One region of the Acidovorax sp. FG48 genome, then DNA from elsewhere that is predicted to be linked to it. Evidence: riboswitches for the same ligand, from Rfam matches in the RefSeq annotation. Region 1 holds a riboswitch; the other holds the start of a gene.
What was found. A riboswitch is a leader RNA that binds a small molecule or an ion and turns the genes downstream of it on or off. The one in region 1 is predicted to bind glycine.
Positions count from the first base shown of each region.

Region 1 (9,046 bases):
ATTGATAATTGATACCCAGGAGCCCCCTCACCATGAGCACGACCGCCGACCTCGTCACCGCCCTCAAAAAAGAACTCAAGACCGCGCAGATGACCTACGCCGATCTGGCGCAGGCGCTCGGCATGGCCGAGTCCAGCGTCAAGCGCATGCTGGCCAAGGGCGACATGCCGCTGTCGCGCATCGACGCGATCTGCCGCGCGCTGGCGCTGGACTTTGCCGATCTGGCGCGGCGCGTGGCCGACGAGCAGCCCTTGCTGAAAGAGCTGACCCACGAGCAGGAAAAGGCCGTGGTGGCAGACAAGAAGCTGCTGCTGATGGCGATCTGTGTGCTGAGCCAGTGGACGCTGGAGCAGGTGACGGGCTACTACCGCCTGACCGAGGCCGAGGGCATCAAGTACCTGGCGCAGCTGGACCGCATCGGCATCATCGAGCTGCGGCCGCTCAACCGCTACCGCCTCAAGCTGGCCAAGACCTTCCGCTGGCGCCCACATGGCCCGGTGATGAACTACTTCCGCGACCATGCGCTGCTGGACTACTTTGCGGGCGGCTTTGACGGACTGGGCGAAGGCGTGCTGCTGGTGCACGGCAACATCAGCCGCAGCCTGGCGCCCGCCTTCATGGAGCGCATGCAGCGCGTGGCGCAGGACTTTGCCCAGCAGCACCTGGCCGACCAGAAGCTGCCCGACCGCGAGCGCGAGGGCTACACCCTGCTGCTGGCCATGCGCAGCTGGGAGTTCGAGGCGTTTGCCAGCATGCGGCGGTGACCCGCCCGTCGATTTCGCGGGCCGCTGCAAGCGGCAGCCGTCGCTGCCAGCCAACTTCTGCCCTTGGTTGAGCGCAGCGGGCGCCTCACAGGTGCGGGGACTGGCCGCAGGGTCATGAACCAGCCTCTAATCACTATCCTTTTGATAGCTATCGGCGCATGAAATACCCTCGCTTGAGGCTAAAAACACCTCAAGACCCCTGCTTGCGCCTGCCAAGAGGTGGCTTGACGCCACAAACAGAAATAACTATTCTTTAAATTGCAAATTCAGTCAATTTAAGAATAGTCAAATGAAAACCACCCGCCAGCAGCAAGACGCCACGCGCCGCCAGATCGTGGCCAGCGCGGTGGATCTCATGACCCGCCAGGGCTTTGACGGCACGACGATGAAAGACATCGCGCGGGCCGCCGGCATTGGCGACGCCACGATCTACAAATACTTTCCGACCAAGGACCGCATCGTGCTGGGCTACCTGGACGACGTGGCCCACCAGGCGCTGGCCGACACGCTGCAGACGCCGGGCTTTGCGGGCTACGGCCTGCAAGAAAAGCTGCAGCGCCTGACCGATGCCGTACTGGAGCGCCTGCTGGCCGACCGCGAGTTTGTGGCCCAGGTGCGCGGCCTGGCGCGGCGCTCACCGCTGTCGATGCTGGCCGAGCCGCTGGCCGCGCGCCAAAGCCTGCGCGATGCGGTGGCGGGCTTTCTGGAAGCCGCCGAGGCCAGCAGCGAGATCGAGCCCTGCGACTTCAAGGGCCTGGCGGGCAGCCTCTACACCGACTACCTGGCGGGTGTGGTGAGCTACTGGCTGGCGGACACCTCCGACGAATTTGCCGACACCACGCAGCTGGTGGACCTGTCGCTGGGTGTGCTGGTGCAGGCGCTGCGCGGCGGGCTGGTCAACCGCGTGCTGCAACTGGGTGGCTTTGTGCTGCGCAGCCAGATGGCCCGCATGGTGCAACACGGCAGCGGCCTGATGGGCATGCTGCACATGGCCCAGCAGGCCATGGCCAGCGCGCCCGCAGCAAGGGCATCGCAACCCCCTGCCGGTAAGGCAGCGGCCGAAGGCCTCGCCCCCAAAACTGCGCAGCCTGCGCGTGCACTCCGCAAACCCCGGGCGGCCACCGGCCTCACGGAGGCCCCCACCGCCCCGCGCCCCGCCACGCCCCGCAAAAGAAAGAGCGCCCCATGAATGCGTCCTCTGCCCTCACCGCCCCCACCACCGCGCGCGCAACCCAGGTGCCGCCCGGCACGGCCATCCACGCCACGCTGCCCGGGGCCGATTTTTTTGATGCCTACGAAGTGGCCGACCGGCACCCCGCGCGCTCAGCCCTGCAGTCGTGGCTGGACGTGGCGGCCCGCACCCCGGCGTGGACGCGCGCCCTCATGTTCGTGCGCAACAAGGCCGTCCGTCTGGTGGGCCTGAAGGACCTGGGCCAGCTGGACGACGGCCACCCGCCTGCCAGCGGCCGATCCCTGCGCGACGCGCGCAGCTACCGCGTGGGCGACCGCGTCGGCATCTTCCACATCCGGCACCTGAGCGACACCGAAGTGGTGATGGGCCAGGACGACAAGCACCTGGACGTGCAGGTGTCCATCTGCAAACAGCCCGCCGCCCCTGGCGCCACGCCCCGCGTGGTGCTGAGCACGGTGGTGCACATCCACAACACACTCGGCCATGCCTACATGGCGGTGATCACGCCCATCCACCGTGTCATAGCGCGCGGCACGGCGCAGCGCCTGGCAGACCATGGCCAAAACTGAGGCGGAAGCACCCCGCACCGGCAAGCTGGCCCGCAGTGCCATCACGGGGCTGGCGGCAGCGCGCATCGGCATGGCGGAGCTGGGACACCGCACGCGCAAGCGCTCGGCCCAGGCACAGGCCGAGCACGAGGCCGCGCTGGGCCGCATTTTGTTTGGCGCGCTGGGGCAGCTGCGGGGCTCGGCGCTCAAGGTGTCGCAGTTGCTCAGCATGCACCCGGGCCTGCTGCCCGACGGCGTGCGCAGCGAACTGGCACGCGCCCACCACCAGGCCCCGCCGCTCAACCGCGCGCTGGTGGGCCGCGTGTTCCGCCAGGCCTTCGGGCAGGAGCCGGAGGCGCTGTTTGACCAGTTCGAGCCCACCGCGTTTGCCGCCGCCAGCCTGGGCCAGGTGCACCGCGCACAGCTGGCCGGCCACGGCACGGTGGCTGTCAAGGTGCAGTACCCCGGCATTGCCGCCACCATTGCCAGCGACATGCAGCTGATGCGCGCCGCGCTGCGCGCCCTGGCCCACACCGACATGCCGCTGCCCACCGATGCCGTGCTGGACAGCGTGATGACCGAGATCGAGGCCACCCTGCTGCGCGAGGTGGACTACATGCAAGAGGCCGAACAGCTGCAATGGTTTGCCCAGCACGCCGCGCAGCCGGGCGTGGTGATGGCGCAGCCCATCCTCTCGCACACGCGCGCCCAGGTGCTCACGCAGCAGTTTGTGCCCGGGCTGCCGTTGCAAGCCTGGCTGGCCACACAGCCACCGCAGGCACTGCGCGACCAGGCCGGGCAGCACCTGTGGGACTGGTTCATGCACTGCATTTTTGTGCTGGGGCGGGTGCATGCCGACCCGCACCCGGGCAACTTTCTGTTCGCGCCCGATGGCACGGTGGGCGTGCTCGACTTTGGCTGCACGCGTGCCCTGCCCAGCGCATTCCGAGCGCAGGTGGTGCAGGCGTGGTCGGCCCTGCTGCGCGCTCCCGCCGACCCCGCGCACAACGCGCAGGTGCTGCAGGCCTACCAGGCGCTGGGGCTCTTGCGCAAGGACCTGACCGTGCAGGCCTACACCAGCGAACTCGCCCCCGCACTGGCCGAGATGCAGGCCTGGCAGATGGAGCCCTTCACCCAGCCGGTGTTTGACTTTGGCACCAAGACACCGCCGCCCATCACCCCCGGCCAGCACCAGCGCGTGCTGGGCCAGCACCTCGCCCAGATCCCCGGCGAGATGCCCGCGTTCGAACGCATGTGGATGGGGCTGATGCACCTGCTGACGCGGCTGGGTGCCCGCGTGCACACCCGGGCCCACGGGGCGCTGGCCATTCACCCATGACCAACACGGCGCTGACCCTGGCGGCAGCCGGGCTGGCCCTGGTGGGTGTGGCCCATTCGGTGCTGGGGGAGCTTCTGCTGTTTCGCAGCCTGCGCACGCAGGGGCACCAAACGGCGGGGCGCCTGGAGTCCGGCACTGCGCGGCAGGTGCTGCATACCCCGCACCTGCGCATCCTGTGGGGCACCTGGCATGTGGCCTCGGTGCTGAGCTGGGCGTTGAGCGCCCTGCTCTGGCGCCTGGGCACCGCGCCTTGGGACGCGGCCCTGGGCGCCTGGGCCGCCGACGCCGTGGGCATTGCCACCCTGGCCAGTGGCATGCTGGTGTTCTTTGCCACGCACGGCAGACACCCGGCGTGGTGCGCGTTGCTGGTGATTGCGACGCTGGTGTGGTGGCGCTGAAGCAAGCCATCGCGGGCGGATGGATGGGGGACGCCGACGCCGGACGCCTGAGCAGGCGTGACAAAAATCACACGGCAACCGTTTGCCTCCGAAGTCGGCAACACAACTTCACAAAGCTTCGCAATGGGACTACACCGGCTTGACGCAGCGTGCGCACCATGAAGTCTCCGGTTCCGCAAGGAATCACATCTGAGGAGAACCTTATGGCCCGCAAAGCACTTGCCGCTGTGTCCATCGCCCTGCTGTCGCTGGGCGCCGCGAGCGCGGCGCAGGCGCAGACCAGCGCCACCGTTGTCATCCAGGCAGGTACGCCTGTCTACCAGCAACCCGCCCCGGTGCGCGTGCAGTACCAGGCGCCGCCCCCACCCCGCTACGAGGTGGCGCCGCACCCGCGCCGCGGCATGGTGTGGGTGCCCGGCCACTGGGAATGGCGTGGCCACCGCCACGTGTGGATGCAGGGCTACTGGGTGAAGGCCCGCCCCGGCTACCACTACCGCGAGCCCCGCTGGGTAGAACATGGCGGTCGCTGGAACATGCAGCCCGGCGGCTGGGACCGTGATGGCGATGGCATCCCCAACCGCCGCGACCGGGACCGTGACGGAGACGGCGTGCCCAACCGCTACGACCAGCGCCCGGACAACCCGTACCGCCGCTGATCCCCCTTGGTGGGACCGCTGCGCGGGCCGACATGCAATGGGCAGCCCGGCTGACAGACGCCCCACCACCCACCGGCCACGATGAGGCCACAGACGCAACACCCGGCCCGACGCAGGCAGTGCCTGCGGTCGGCCAGACACGACAAGGAGTTCACCATGACCCACGCCACTTTCTTGCGCAACACCTTCACCGCAGCGGCCCTGTCCGTGACAACGCTGACGGCGCTGACAGGGGCCATCACACCGGCACAGGCCGCCACGCAAGCCACTGTCATCGTGCAGTCGGGCCCGCAGCAGGGCATCGTCATTCCGGCACCCCCGCCACCCCGCCGCGAAGCCGTTCCACACGCCCGCAAGGGACAGGTGTGGGTGCCTGGCTACTGGGACTGGCGGGGCCACCGCCATGTATGGGTGGCAGGCCACTTTGAAAAGGTGCGGCCAGGCTACCGCTATCGCACCCCCCAGTGGGAGCAGCGCGACGGGCGCTGGGAGCTGCACCGGGGCGGTTGGGACCGCGATGGCGACGGCATTGCCAACCGCAATGACCGCGACCGTGACGGCGACGGCGTGCCCAACCGCCGCGACCACCAGCCGGACAACCCACGCCGCAACTGATCGACGCTCCGCTGGCTAGCCAGGGCGCCAGGCCCTGTGCCTTTATGGCAGGTGCAACACCGCCTGCCCCAGCCCGGGAAAGTCGGCCACCACCTCGGCCCCCGGCGCCACCAGCACGGTGCCGGTGCATGACCCGGTGGTGACCCAGTGCCCCGCGCGCAGTCCACCCAGGCTGCGCGCGCCTTCGTTGGCCAGCCACACCAGCAGGCGCAGCGGGTCGCCCGCCGGGTTGCCCCAGGTGGCATGTTGCACGGCCACGGCCCCGTTTACCGACAAAGTCACCGCTTGCGCCAGGGGCTGTGCGGTGGCCACTTCGTCGGTGCCAGTCCCCACAATCAGCGCTCCGTGGCATGCCTGGTCGGCCAGGCGGCTCCACTCGCCCTGCTGCGCCCAGGCAGCAAAGCGCGTGTCGCACACCTCGATGGCGGCCCGCACCGACGCCACGGCCGCCAGCACTTCGGCGGCGCTGTAGGGGGTGGCGCGGGCGGGCAGGTCGGCCCCCAGTTCGTAGACCCATTCCGCCTCCACCCCCATCACGGCAAAACCAGATGCAGCCAGCAACACGGGCTCGCCCGCTGCAGCCACCCACACCGAATCGCGGGTGAGTGCAGCGCGTGCCGGTTGCGCCTGGGGCGACGCAGCCCCGACCTTCCAGCCAGCGATGTGCCCGCGTGCACGCACCACCGCGTCTTGCACGGCATAGGCCTCGGAGGCATCCCGCGGGCGCAGCCCTGCGGGAAAGTCCAACGGGCGGGGCGTGCGCACTTCCCGGGCCTGGGTGATGACGGCGGCGCTGGCGGCAGGGTCCAAAGCGGTGGGGGACATGACAAAACTCTCCGTGGTGCAAGGGGTCGGCGGGATTATCGGCACCTTCCCCCATCGGCCCCGCCCCGCTGCATCAGCAACGATTGCGCCCCATTAGCCGCCGGAGTTGATCCGGCGCACAGGCTTGCCCCCTAGAATCGGCCTCGCAGGAGAGCACGGCAGGCACAGGCCACCGCTGCACCGAAGGCGCAAACTCCCATACACGCTCAGGTCCCGTACTGCACCATTCATCAAAGCCGTCTGGAGAGCCGCCTCGCGCAACGCGAAGCGCACCGAAGGAGCAAGCCGCAGCCCGGGTGGGTAGCGGTGAATCTCTCAGGTACCAAGGACAGGGGGAGCGGCAGCTAGGGCATTCATGCGCCAGCTGCACGCTATTGAATTCATAGCTGCCAGCGCATGTTTTTCTAGCGCCAGAGCCCAGAAAGGCTTTGAAAATCATGCGCGTGATCGTTTTGGGCGCCGGCTTGCTCGGCGTGACTTCGGCTTATTTCCTCTCGCAACTGGGTCACGAAGTGACCGTCATCGACCGCCAGGGCACGCCCGGCGCCGAAACCAGCTTTGCCAACGGCGGCCAGATCTCGGTGAGCCACGCCGAGCCCTGGGCCAACCCCAATGCGCCGCTCAAGGTGCTGCAATGGCTGGGCAAGGAAGATGCGCCCTTGCTCTTCCGCCTGCGCGCCGACATGCGCCAGTGGCTGTGGGGCCTGTCCTTCCTGCGCAACTGCACGCCCGCACGCACGCGCCACAACATCGAACAGATCGTGCGCCTGGGCACCTACAGCCGCGACACGCTGCAGCAGCTGCGCGCGGCCACTGGCATCCAGTACGACCAGCGCACACAGGGCATCCTGCACTTCTATACCAACCAAAAAGAATTCGACGGCGCGCTGGCCCCGGCCGAGCAGATGCGCGCGCTGGGCTGCGAGCGCCAGGTGATCAGTGCTGACGAGGCCGTGCGCATCGAGCCCGCGCTGGCCCACATCCGCCCGCAGCTCGCAGGCGCCACCTACACGGCCGAAGATGAATCCGGCGACGCCAACCAGTTCACGCGCGAGCTGGCCAAGCTGTGCGAGGCGGCGGGCGTGCAGTTCCGCATGGGCCACCACATCACCGCACTGCGCGAGGTGGGCGGCCGTATCGACCATGTCGAAGTGACCAATGCCGAAGGCCGCTTCGAGCGCGTGCGCGGCGATGCGTTTGTGCTGGCCATGGGCTCGTTCAGCCCGCTGCTGGCGCAGCCGCTGGGCATCCAGCTGCCCATCTACCCGGCCAAGGGCTACTCGGTGACGATGCCGGTCAAGGACGCCAGCAAGGCACACCAGGTGAGCCTGACGGACGACGAGTTCAAGCTCGTGTTCTCACGCTACACCAGCGAGCGGGGCGACCGCCTGCGCATTGCGGGCACGGCGGAATTGAATGGCTACGACCGCCACCTGAACCAGGTGCGCTGCGAGGCCATCGTGCGGCGGGTGGAGCAGCTCTTCCCCGGCGCCGGCGACACCACCCAGGCGCAGTTCTGGAGCGGCCTGCGCCCCGCCACGCCCAGCAACGTGCCGCTGATCGGCAAGACCAAAGTGGGCAATTTGTTCCTCAACACCGGCCACGGCACGCTGGGCTGGACGCACGCCTGCGGCTCGGGCAAGGCGCTGGCCGACATCGTGAGTGGCCGCGTGCCCGAGGTGGACTTTGCGTTCCAGGGGCTGCAAGGGCGCGCAGCCGGGGCGGCGCTGGTGCCGTCGCGCACGGCGGCCTGAGGCAGCGCGCGGTTGCAGGCGGTTGCAGCGAGGCCACGCTGCAACCGGTGCGAAAGGCTGCGCCTACTTGGCCGCGCCCGTGGCGTGCGCCACAAACTGCGCCACGGCCAACATGTCCTTCTCGCTCATGCGCTCGGCATACGAGGGCATTACACCGATGCCCGCCTTGAGCGCGCGCAACACGCGGCCCGCGTCGGGCTTCAACTCATCCAGCACCGGTCCGACCTGACCTTCAGCACCCGCAGCCTGCAGCGTGTGGCACACGGCGCAGGCGGGCTGGATCTTGGTGAACAGCTCCTTGCCGCGCGCCAGTTCGGCCGGGTCGGCGGCCGCAGCCGACGCACAGGCGCCAGCTGCCCACAGCGCCGCGGCAAGGCGACGCGCTCCGTTGCTCCCACCCATCTCAGGCCACGGTCACGGTGACGGCGTGGTCGCGCCAGCTGGCGTTGTTGTAGCCGCCCAGGTTTTCCTCGCGCTGCTCGGCCTGCACATTGCCTGCCGTGTCGGTGGCGCGGCTGGCCAACACATGGGTGCCCGCCTCCAGGCGCACGGGCAGCGCAAACTGCCGCCAGGCAAAGGGGCCCAGGTCGGGGCCGATGAGCTTGGCCGCCTGCCAGGTCTTGCCGCCGTCGGCCGACACCTCCACGCCCTTGATTCCGCGCGTGCCGCCAAAGGCCACGCCATGCACCTGCACCTGGCCGGGCTTGAGGGGGCCCTTGTCGGCCAAGGGGCCGTTGATCCAGGACTTCACGCCCATCTCCCACACCGAAGGCTGGTCGGGGCTGGCCTTGCTGCCGGGCGGCGACATGCGGTAGCCATGCGACATGATGCGGGCCTGCGACTGCGCGCTGGTGAAGGCCACGCGCTTGACGTACTTGATGTTGTTCACGCCCTGGTAGCCGGGCACCACCAGTCGCAGCGGGCCGCCATGTGCCAGCGACAGCGGCTCGCCATT
Region 1 covers NZ_JBMDJH010000009.1:108,151-117,196, forward strand. Annotated here, with positions in the region: gene ACODSU_RS14530 (helix-turn-helix domain-containing protein) at 33-764, shown strand; gene ACODSU_RS14535 (TetR/AcrR family transcriptional regulator) at 1,054-1,953, shown strand; gene ACODSU_RS14540 (DUF2867 domain-containing protein) at 1,950-2,525, shown strand; gene ACODSU_RS14545 (ABC1 kinase family protein) at 2,512-3,843, shown strand; gene ACODSU_RS14550 (hypothetical protein) at 3,840-4,241, shown strand; gene ACODSU_RS14555 (YXWGXW repeat-containing protein) at 4,445-4,897, shown strand; gene ACODSU_RS14560 (YXWGXW repeat-containing protein) at 5,054-5,512, shown strand; gene ACODSU_RS14565 (2-keto-4-pentenoate hydratase) at 5,555-6,337, opposite strand; glycine riboswitch at 6,568-6,679, shown strand; gene ACODSU_RS14570 (D-amino acid dehydrogenase) at 6,775-8,091, shown strand; gene sorU (SorU family sulfite dehydrogenase c-type cytochrome subunit) at 8,155-8,493, opposite strand; gene sorT (SorT family sulfite dehydrogenase catalytic subunit) at 8,495-9,046, opposite strand, start outside.

Region 2 (9,046 bases), on a different contig from region 1:
GCCTTCTGGTTCACCACCGTGGCATTGCGCGGCAGCCACGCGCTGACGGGGTAGAAGTACTTGACCTGCTCATACAGCTTGGACTCCACGCCGCTGGCGCTCGATGTCAGAAAGTTCTGCACCGTGTTGGTCGCCAGGGCCTGGCCCAGCTCCGACAGCTGGATCGTCACGGGCTGCGCCTTGAGCAGCTGGGCAATGCGCGTGGTGGCAGGGTTGTAGGCGCGCATCTTGGTGCCCGCAAAGTCTGCGGGCGTGCTCACCGGCTTGAGCGAATACAGCGACTGGCCGGGCCATGGCACCGAGAACAGCACCTTCACGCCCTGGGCGGCCAGCAGCTTCTCTTGCGCTGGCTTGGCGGCCAGGTACAGGCGCTTGGACTCTGCATAGGTGGTCGCCAGGAAGGGGATGGAGTCCACACCAAACAGCGGGTTCTCGTTGGTGGCGCCCGACAGGATGAACTCGGCCGAAGGCACCTGCCCGGTCTGCACCGCGCGCTTGATTTCGTTGGCCTTGTACAGCGAACCACCGGGGTGCAGGGTGATCTTGAGCTTGCCTCCGGTGAGCTTGTCCACTTCATCGGCAAACTGCTGCACGTTCTGCGTCTGGAAACTGTTGGCGCCGTAGCCGGTGGGCAGGTCCCACTTGACCTGAGCCTGGGCCGCACACACGCTGAGGGCTGCCGTCATACACAGTGCAAATTTTTTCATGGGGAGACTCCTGGGGTAAGCCGCTTAGAAGCTGGCGAGTTGGTGGTTGAGAAGGTCGGTGATCAGCATGCAACCCGGGGCATGCGTGATGCAGAAGGCCGGTTGGGCGTTCAGGATGGCGGACTGGGGTGTGACACCGCAGGCCCAGAACACGGGGATTTCATCGGGCAGCAGGGCCACGGCGTCGCCGTAGTCGGGCTTGCCAATATCGGCAATGCCGATGAGCGCGGGATCGCCGATGTGCACTGGTGCGCCATGCACGTTGGGAAAGCGCGAAGTGACCTGCACGGCACGGATCACATCGGCAGCGCGCATGGGCCGCATGGATACCACCATGGCGCCGCCGAACGGCCCCGCCGCTTCGGTGGCAATGCTGGTGCGGTACATGGCCACGTTCTTGCCCTCGTTGATGTGGCGCAGGCTGATGCCGGCCTCTTGCAGCGCTGCTTCGAACGAGAAAGAGCACCCGAGCACAAATGTCACCAAGTCATCGCGCCACACGTCACCGACGTCGCCCACCTCCCGGACCATCTCGCCATGGCGCCAGATGCGGTACTGCGGCAGGTCACTGCGAATGTCGATCCCGTCGCCCAGCGTGGGGAGCGTGAACTGGCCTGGCTCGCTCACCGCCAGCACGGGACAGGGCTTGGGGTTGCGCTGGCAAAAGCGCAAAAAGTCTCCCGCCAGTACCTCGGGCAGGATCACCAGATTGCCCTGGACGCGTCCGTGGGCCAAGCCACTGGTATGCGATGACCAGAGCCCGTGGCGTATCACGCTGCGCACATGGCGAGGGTCGTTGATCCCTTCCGAACCAAACACTGCGAGCGCTGTGTGTTGAGCTGAATCCACCGTTTTTCCTTGCATTGAGAAATGTCAATTGCGTGACGTTGGGCAGATTGTGTTGGGGTGTGAACGACCCTGGCAAATTCAAAAAATTTCTATCACATCATCGATTTTTTCCATGCACTCCATTGGGGAGAGGCGAACCATCTTGGTGCCAAGGGAAAACCCTGAGAGAAAATTTACGGGTATACCCTGACACCGCCGGACCATTGGAATGCCGGAGAAAAAGGCGTAGGTCGAGCGCGCCCGGCAGAGTGGGCCGAGGCGTTTTTGAGGGAGGCTCAGCCCTTGCGAGAGCGGCGGGCTGGCGCGGGTTGTTGCTGTTCGATGAAGTCCAGCGCCGAACGCACCACGGCCTCCATGGCGGGCGATGAAGGGTCTTCACGGTAGCTCACGTGGATGGGCAGCGGCCGCAATGCCGTGTCGCACGCCAGGGCTCGCAAGTCAGGGAACGCCAGCAGGCGCTGCACTGCCAGACGCGGCAGCGTGGCCACGCCAAAGCCACCTTGCACCAACTGCACCATGGCAGAAATCGACGAGATGGTGTGCACGCAACGCGGCTCAACCTGGGCCTGGCGCAGCGTGTCGAGCAGGGACACGTGCGGCTGCGAGCCACGCTGGAAAGTCAGGATGTCAGCGCCTGCAAAATCCTCCAGCGCATAGCGACGCTTGCGATGCGTTTTGCTGTTGCCCACAAACACCATCTCCATGGGCGTCACCGCCTGGCTGCGGATGCCATCCGCCGCCGCCGGCAGGGCTGCGAACACGGCATCCAGCGTGCCGCGGCGGATCTGGTCAAGCAACACCGGGGTGGTCTCCACCGTCAACTCCAGCTCCAGCAACGGGTTGTCCTTGCGCAGCTGTTCCACCCACGGAATGAGCCATGAGTGCAAGACCGATTCGATGGCCCCCAGGCGGATCGACACCTCCAGCGGGCCGCCCGATCCCATCTCGGATTTGAGCTGGCGCTGCAGCTCCAGCATGCGCTTGGCATACACCAGGAACCGGGCGCCAGCCACCGTGAGTTTGAAATGCTTGTCGCGCCGGTCCAGCAACAGCACGCCCAGCTCTTCTTCGAGCGCGGAGATGCGGCTGGACATGGCGGACTGGGTCAGAAACAGCTTCTCGGCAGCGCGTGTCACGCTCTTGAGAGAGGCCACCCAGTAGAAGGCTTCGACAAAACGCAGGTTCATGGTGTTCTTCGGAAGGGCTGGGTGTGCTTTTACTCAAACAGCTCTGCGCACTGCCCAGACGCGCGCACAGCGATGGTGCGCGGTGTGGGAATCCACCCGCCCTTTTTCCGGCAGACACCGCGCTGTAAAAGCCATTGTGCCGTCGCGTTTCAAGGTCACAACGCAGAACTGCTCGCAGTTGGGGCGCTGGCCAAAAGTGCGTTGCCAGTTTTCTGCAAGGAATCTGCGGCGCCTTGTCACGCCACACCACTGGCCTACCCGGTGAACAAGGGCAGGTCTGCCTTCTTCAAGGTCCGCAGCACAAAGCTGGAGCGACTGTGTCGTATGCCTTTGATCTTGTACAGCTTCTCGCGCAGCAGGCGCTCGTAATCGCGGGTGTCCTTGACGACGATGCGCAGCAGGTAGTCGTAGTCACCGGAGACCAGGTGCGCCTCGATCACTTCGGGAATGCTGGCCAGTGTCTCGCCAAATTTTTCGAGCGTGTTGTCCGAATGGCTGTCGAGCGTGACCTGCACCAGCACCGTGTCGGCCAGGTCAAGGGACTGAGGATTGATGCGCACCGTGTAGCCCTGGATGACACCGGCCTCTTCCATCTTTTTGATGCGCCCCCAACAGGGTGACGGGCTCAGGCCCACGGCCTGCCCTATCTCTTGCAGGCTGGCGCGAGCGTTGGCCTGCAAGACAGCGAGAATTTTTCTATCCAGTCGATCCATCGGCCTAATTATTCAACAGATCATTCAGATTCAGAAAATTATTCTGCACATCCAGCAGAATTCGCCAAATTCAGCAAATTCATCTGCAACACCCGGCGCATACTTCTTACATCAAGGCGCTCTTACCGGAGTGCACAAATTGACAAGGCCCCGGCTGGTTACCGCCAGCACGGGGCCCTTGGCATTCCAGATATCTCCTCAGATTGAATAGCTGCCTCCATCCGTGGGTGACATGCGGACTGCGTACGAACCTCAGCCGCCCCGCTCCAAGGAGGTGTCGCCAATGCAACTGCAAACGCCGGGTGGACCAGTTGATAAGCACGCTTACCAGCACAAACCCGGATGCCTGCGGCAATGCTGCACCGCCATAATTTGCCCGAGGCCAGGGGCGGCTCTGCGAGGAGCCAAAGTGCCCCCATCCCCTGCCCCAACATCAACAGGAGACACCATGCAATTGACCAAACTCGTCGTTGGACTGAGCCTCGCGCTCGGCTTTGTGGCCACCGCTGCTGCGCAGGCCACCATGCGCATCAGCATCTCGACGGCCCAGAACTCCCATCAGGGTGTAGCCATCGACACGTTTGCCAAAGAGGTCGAAAAACGCACGGGGGGCCGCTACAAGGTCCAGACGTTCTACAACGGCGCCCTGGGCGGCGAGCGCGAATCGATTGAAGCCGTGCAACTGGGCACCCAGGAGCTGGCCTTCAGCTCCACAGGCCCTGTGCCCAACTTTGTGCCCGAGACCAAGATCCTGGATGTCCCCTTCCTGTTCCGCGACAAGGCCCATGCACGCGCAGTGCTGGACGGCCCCATCGGCCAGGATCTGCTGTCGAAGTTCGACGCCAAGGGCTTCAAGGCACTGGCCTGGGCCGAGAACGGCTTCCGCCACATGACCAACAGCAAGCGTGACGTGAAGGAGCCCGGTGACCTGAAGGGCCTGAAGATGCGCACGATGGAAAACCCCGTGCACATCGCCGCCTACAAGGGCTTTGGCATCATCACCACGCCCATGGCCTTCCCTGAAGTGTTCACGGCGCTGCAACAAGGCACCGTGGACGGCCAGGAGAACCCGCTGTCCGTCATCATCTCGGCCAAGTTCGATCAGGTGCAAAAGCACCTCACCCTCACCGGCCACGTGTATTCGCCCTGCATCTTCGTGATGAACAAGGCAGCGTTCGACAAGCTCTCGGCAGCCGACAAGCAGGCTTTCATTGACGCAGCCAAGGAAGGCACCAAAGCCAACCGTGCGCGCGTGGACGAAGACGACGCCAAGGGCGTGGCCGACCTGCGCGCCAAGGGCATGACCGTGATCGACAACGTGGACAAGGCCAAGTTTGTGGCGGCACTGGCCCCCGTGAACGCCGAGTTTGAAAAGCAGTTCGGCAAGGCTGCCATCGACAAGATCCGCGACGTCAAGTAATTTGGGTCTCTGCTATTACCTTTGCAGCTGATAACGCCCGTAGCCATTGCGCTACCGGGCGTTTTTATTCTTGAACCATCGCTGGTTCTGATCACCTCCTACCTACCCATGGTTGGCACCGCCCCATGAAAAACGCTTTTCTTACCTTTGAGCGATGGACCACCTTCATCGCCATGCTCGGCGCTTGCGCCATGCTGACGATTGCCGCGGCCCTGGGCATGTTCCAGATCGTGACCCGCTTTGTGCTGGAGCAGCCCGCCGAATGGACCGAAGTGCTCATCCGCTTCAGCCTGATCTGGATGGTGTTCCTGGCCATCCCGGCTGCGTTTCGCCAGGGCGCGATGGTGAGCGTGGATGTGCTGTACCGCTGGAGTCCTCCGCGCATCAAGCGGATGCTGGACTGGGTGGTGGCATTGGCGGCACTGGCCCTCATAGGCATCATCATCTGGTATGGCTGGGACTATGCGCAACGTGGGGGGGTACAGAGCATGGCCGGGCTGGAGTCTGTGTCCATGTTTTGGGCTTACCTGGCCATGCCGGTGGGTGGTCTTTTTTGTATCGTCGGCATCATTGGCAACCTCATTGATCCCCTGCGTATGGAACTGGAGACTGCCCAATGAGTTTGGTCATGATTTCAACGATGGTGCTGTGCTTTGCGCTCACCGTCTCGGTGGCCGTGTCCATCGGTTTGGCTTCCATCCTGGGCATCCAGGCCTCCAACGCGAACATGCTCATTTCCGTCAAGGAGATGTTCGGGGCCATCAACAAGTTTCCGCTGGCAGCCATCCCCTTCTTCATCCTCGCGGGCAACCTGATGGAGACCGGTGGCATCTCGCGCCGTCTGGTGGAGTTTGCCAAGAGCATCGTCGGCGGCGTGCAGGGCGGCCTGCCCATGACCTGTGTGCTGACCTGCATGATCTTTGCGGCCGTGTCTGGCTCGTCAGTCGCCACCACGTTTGCGATTGGCGCCATCCTGATCCCTGCGCTCATCAAGCATGGCTACCCCACCAGCTACGCCGCCGCGCTGCAGGCCACCAGTGCTGAGCTGGGCGTGATCATCCCTCCGTCCATTCCGATGATCCTGTACGGGGTTAGCGCCGAGGTATCGATCGGTGAACTGTTCATCGCCGGCTTTGGCCCCGGGCTGCTGATCAGCGGCGCGCTCATGTTGTTCGTGTGGGGTTACTGCAAGTACAAGGGCTGGGGCAAAAACGACGGTGATGGGCGCATGCCTTTTGGCAAGGCCACGCTGCAGGCGGGCTGGGCGCTGCTGATGCCCGTGATCATCCTGGGCGGCATCTATGGCGGCGTGTTCACCCCCACCGAGGCATCAGCCGTCGCTGTGTTCTACGCGCTGGTGGTCGGCATCGTCATCTACCGCGAGATCAAGCTCAAGGACCTGTTCGCCATCCTGCGCAAATCGGCCATCTCATCGGCGGTGATCATGTTCATCATCGCCAACGCCGGGCTGTTTGCATTCCTCATTACACGTGCAGGCGTGCCCGATGCCATCGGCCGGTGGCTGGAGGCGGTGCTGCAGTCCCCGACCCTGTTCCTGCTGGGCGTGAACGCCGCGCTGTTCGTGATTGGCATGTTCATCGAGACCAGTGCGGCGATCATCGTGCTGGCCCCCATCCTGGCGCCCGTGGCCATGCACTTTGGCGTAGACCCCGTGCACTTCGGGCTGATCATGGTGGTGAACCTGGCGCTGGGCATGATCACGCCCCCGTTCGGAGTGAACCTGTTTGCTGCCTGCACGGTGGCCAGAATCTCGCTGGACCGGATCATCAAGCACCTGCTGCCGTTCGTGGGCGTGATTCTGGTGTGCCTGCTGATCATCACCTACGTGCCATCGATCTCGTTGGCACTTCGGGATCTGGTCTACGCAAAGTAGTTAGAATCGCCCGGTCAGGAGAGAGTGCTCCATCTTGTCCATAAGACGCGCAGCACCGCCGAAGGCGCAGGCAGCAGCCGAACGCTCAGGCAAAAGGACTGGCAACCGCCCGCAGCGATGTGGGCGTTCCCTTGCTGGAGAGAGGTGGCCCCACAGAAAAGAAACTGTGTGCAGGCCATCCACCGAAGGAGCAAACCGCACGGCCAGCCAGGGCGCTGCGGTGAATCTCTCAGGTAAAGCGGACAGCAGGGCAAATCCCGTGACCACACCCTGGTCGCGGCCCCCATTTGCCCGGAGTCCGCCATGTCAGCCACCGCCCCCCTGCTCACCACGCCCCTGAACGCCCTGCACATCGAGCTGGGCGCCCGCATGGTGCCTTTTGCAGGCTATTCCATGCCCGTGCAGTACCCCGCAGGCCTGATGGCCGAGCATGTGCACACCCGCACCGCCGCCGGCCTGTTTGACGTGTCGCACATGGGCCAGCTCAAGCTCATCGGCGCCGACGCTGCCGCAGCGTTTGAAACCCTGATGCCCGTGGATGTGATCGACCTGCCCGTGGGCAAGCAGCGCTACGGTCTGCTGCTGACCGACGAAGGCACGATCATTGACGATCTGATGTTCTTCAACCAGGGCATCGTGGATGGCGAGCCCACCTTGTTCGTCATTGTCAACGGCGCCTGCAAGGTGGGCGACATTGCCCATATCCAGGCCCGCATCGGCCAGCGCTGTAAGGTGGTGCCCATGCCCGACCACGCCCTGCTCGCTCTGCAGGGCCCACAGGCCGTCACCGCCTTAGCCCGCTTGGCGCCCGGTGTTGAAAAGCTGGTGTTCATGACCGGTGGCGCGTTCAGCATTGCAGGCTGCGACTGCTTTGTGACCCGCAGCGGCTACACCGGCGAAGACGGCTTTGAAATCTCTGTACCCGCCGCGCAGGCCGAGACGCTCGCCCGCGCCCTGCTGGTCCAGCCTGAAGTCAAGCCCATCGGCCTGGGCGCCCGCAACTCGCTGCGCCTCGAAGCAGGCCTGTGCCTGTATGGCAACGACATCGACACCACCACCACACCCCCCGAAGCCGCGCTGAACTGGGCCATCCAGAAGGTGCGCCGCACCGGTGGCGCGCGTGCAGGCGGCTTCCCGGGTGCCGACAAGGTGCTCGCACAGATCGACAACCCTTCCAGCCTGCCCCGGAAGCGCGTGGGCCTGGTGGCGCTCGAGCGCGTGCCGGTGCGCGAACACACCGAACTGCAAAGCACGGACGGCCAGAAGATCGGCGAAGTCACCAGCGGCCTGCTGGGCCCCACGGTGAACGAACCCGTGGCCATGGGCTACGTCACGCCCGCCTTTGTAGCCATCGGCACCCGTGTCAACGCCATCGTGCGCGGCAAGGCGGTGCCCATGGAAGTGCGCGCCATGCCGTTTGTGCCGGCCAATTACTACCGCGGCTGATTTCATCAGCGAAGCGCAGAAGCTGCGCCCGCTTACATTGCAGATTCCTTTACTTTTTTTCCTTTGCTTGAGGAGCTTCCCATGACGATCAAATTCTCCAAAGACCACGAGTGGATCAACGCCGCTGATGCCAACGCTTCGGTGGTGGGCATCACCGTGCACGCGCAGGACGCCCTGGGCGACGTGGTGTTTGTAGACCTGCCCGAAGTGGGCAAAAGCTTTGCCCAGGGCGAAGTGGCAGGTGTGGTCGAGTCCGTGAAGGCCGCCGCCGATGTGTACATGCCCGTCTCTGGCGAAGTGGTCGAAGTGAACGAAGCCCTGCGTGCCGACCCATCCCTTGCCAACAGCGACCCGCTGGGCGCTGGCTGGTTCTTCAAGGTCAAGCTGGCCGACGCGAGCCAGCTCGACGCCCTGCTGGACGAAGCCACGTACACAGAGTTCGCCAAGAACGCCTGATCCCTGCCGACTTACAGGGCATGGCGCCGGGCCATGCCCGGCCCGCCGCCCTGCCGCGTGCGCGCTCTTTCCCCGGCACCGCCCCCAACCCGCTGCGACCTACGAGACTGCCCCATGCTGATGCAATCCGCCACCCCCCTTGGCGCGCTTGAAAACGCCACCGAATTCCTGCCCCGCCACATCGGCATCGACGCGGCCGACGAAGCGCACATGCTGTCGGTGATCGGCGAGGCCTCGCGCCGTGCGCTCATCGAATCCATCGTGCCGCGCTCCATCGCACGCAGCCGGGGCATGGACCTGCCAGCGCCGCTCACAGAAGCGGCAGCACTGGCAGAACTCAAGGCCATCGCGGGCAAGAATCAGTTGCTCAAGAG
Region 2 covers NZ_JBMDJH010000012.1:86,853-95,898, reverse strand. Annotated here, with positions in the region: gene ACODSU_RS17165 (TRAP transporter substrate-binding protein) at 1-707, opposite strand, end outside; gene ACODSU_RS17160 (putative hydro-lyase) at 732-1,571, opposite strand; gene ACODSU_RS17155 (LysR family transcriptional regulator) at 1,832-2,743, opposite strand; gene ACODSU_RS17150 (Lrp/AsnC family transcriptional regulator) at 2,998-3,456, opposite strand; gene ACODSU_RS17145 (TRAP transporter substrate-binding protein) at 3,905-4,876, shown strand; gene ACODSU_RS17140 (TRAP transporter small permease) at 5,002-5,496, shown strand; gene ACODSU_RS17135 (TRAP transporter large permease) at 5,493-6,770, shown strand; glycine riboswitch at 6,776-6,881, shown strand; glycine riboswitch at 6,895-7,026, shown strand; gene gcvT (glycine cleavage system aminomethyltransferase GcvT) at 7,074-8,216, shown strand; gene gcvH (glycine cleavage system protein GcvH) at 8,298-8,672, shown strand; gene gcvP (aminomethyl-transferring glycine dehydrogenase) at 8,787-9,046, shown strand, end outside.
Region 2: linked by a shared signal. The riboswitch ahead of gcvT (glycine cleavage system aminomethyltransferase GcvT) and the one ahead of ACODSU_RS14570 (D-amino acid dehydrogenase) in region 1 are both predicted to bind glycine.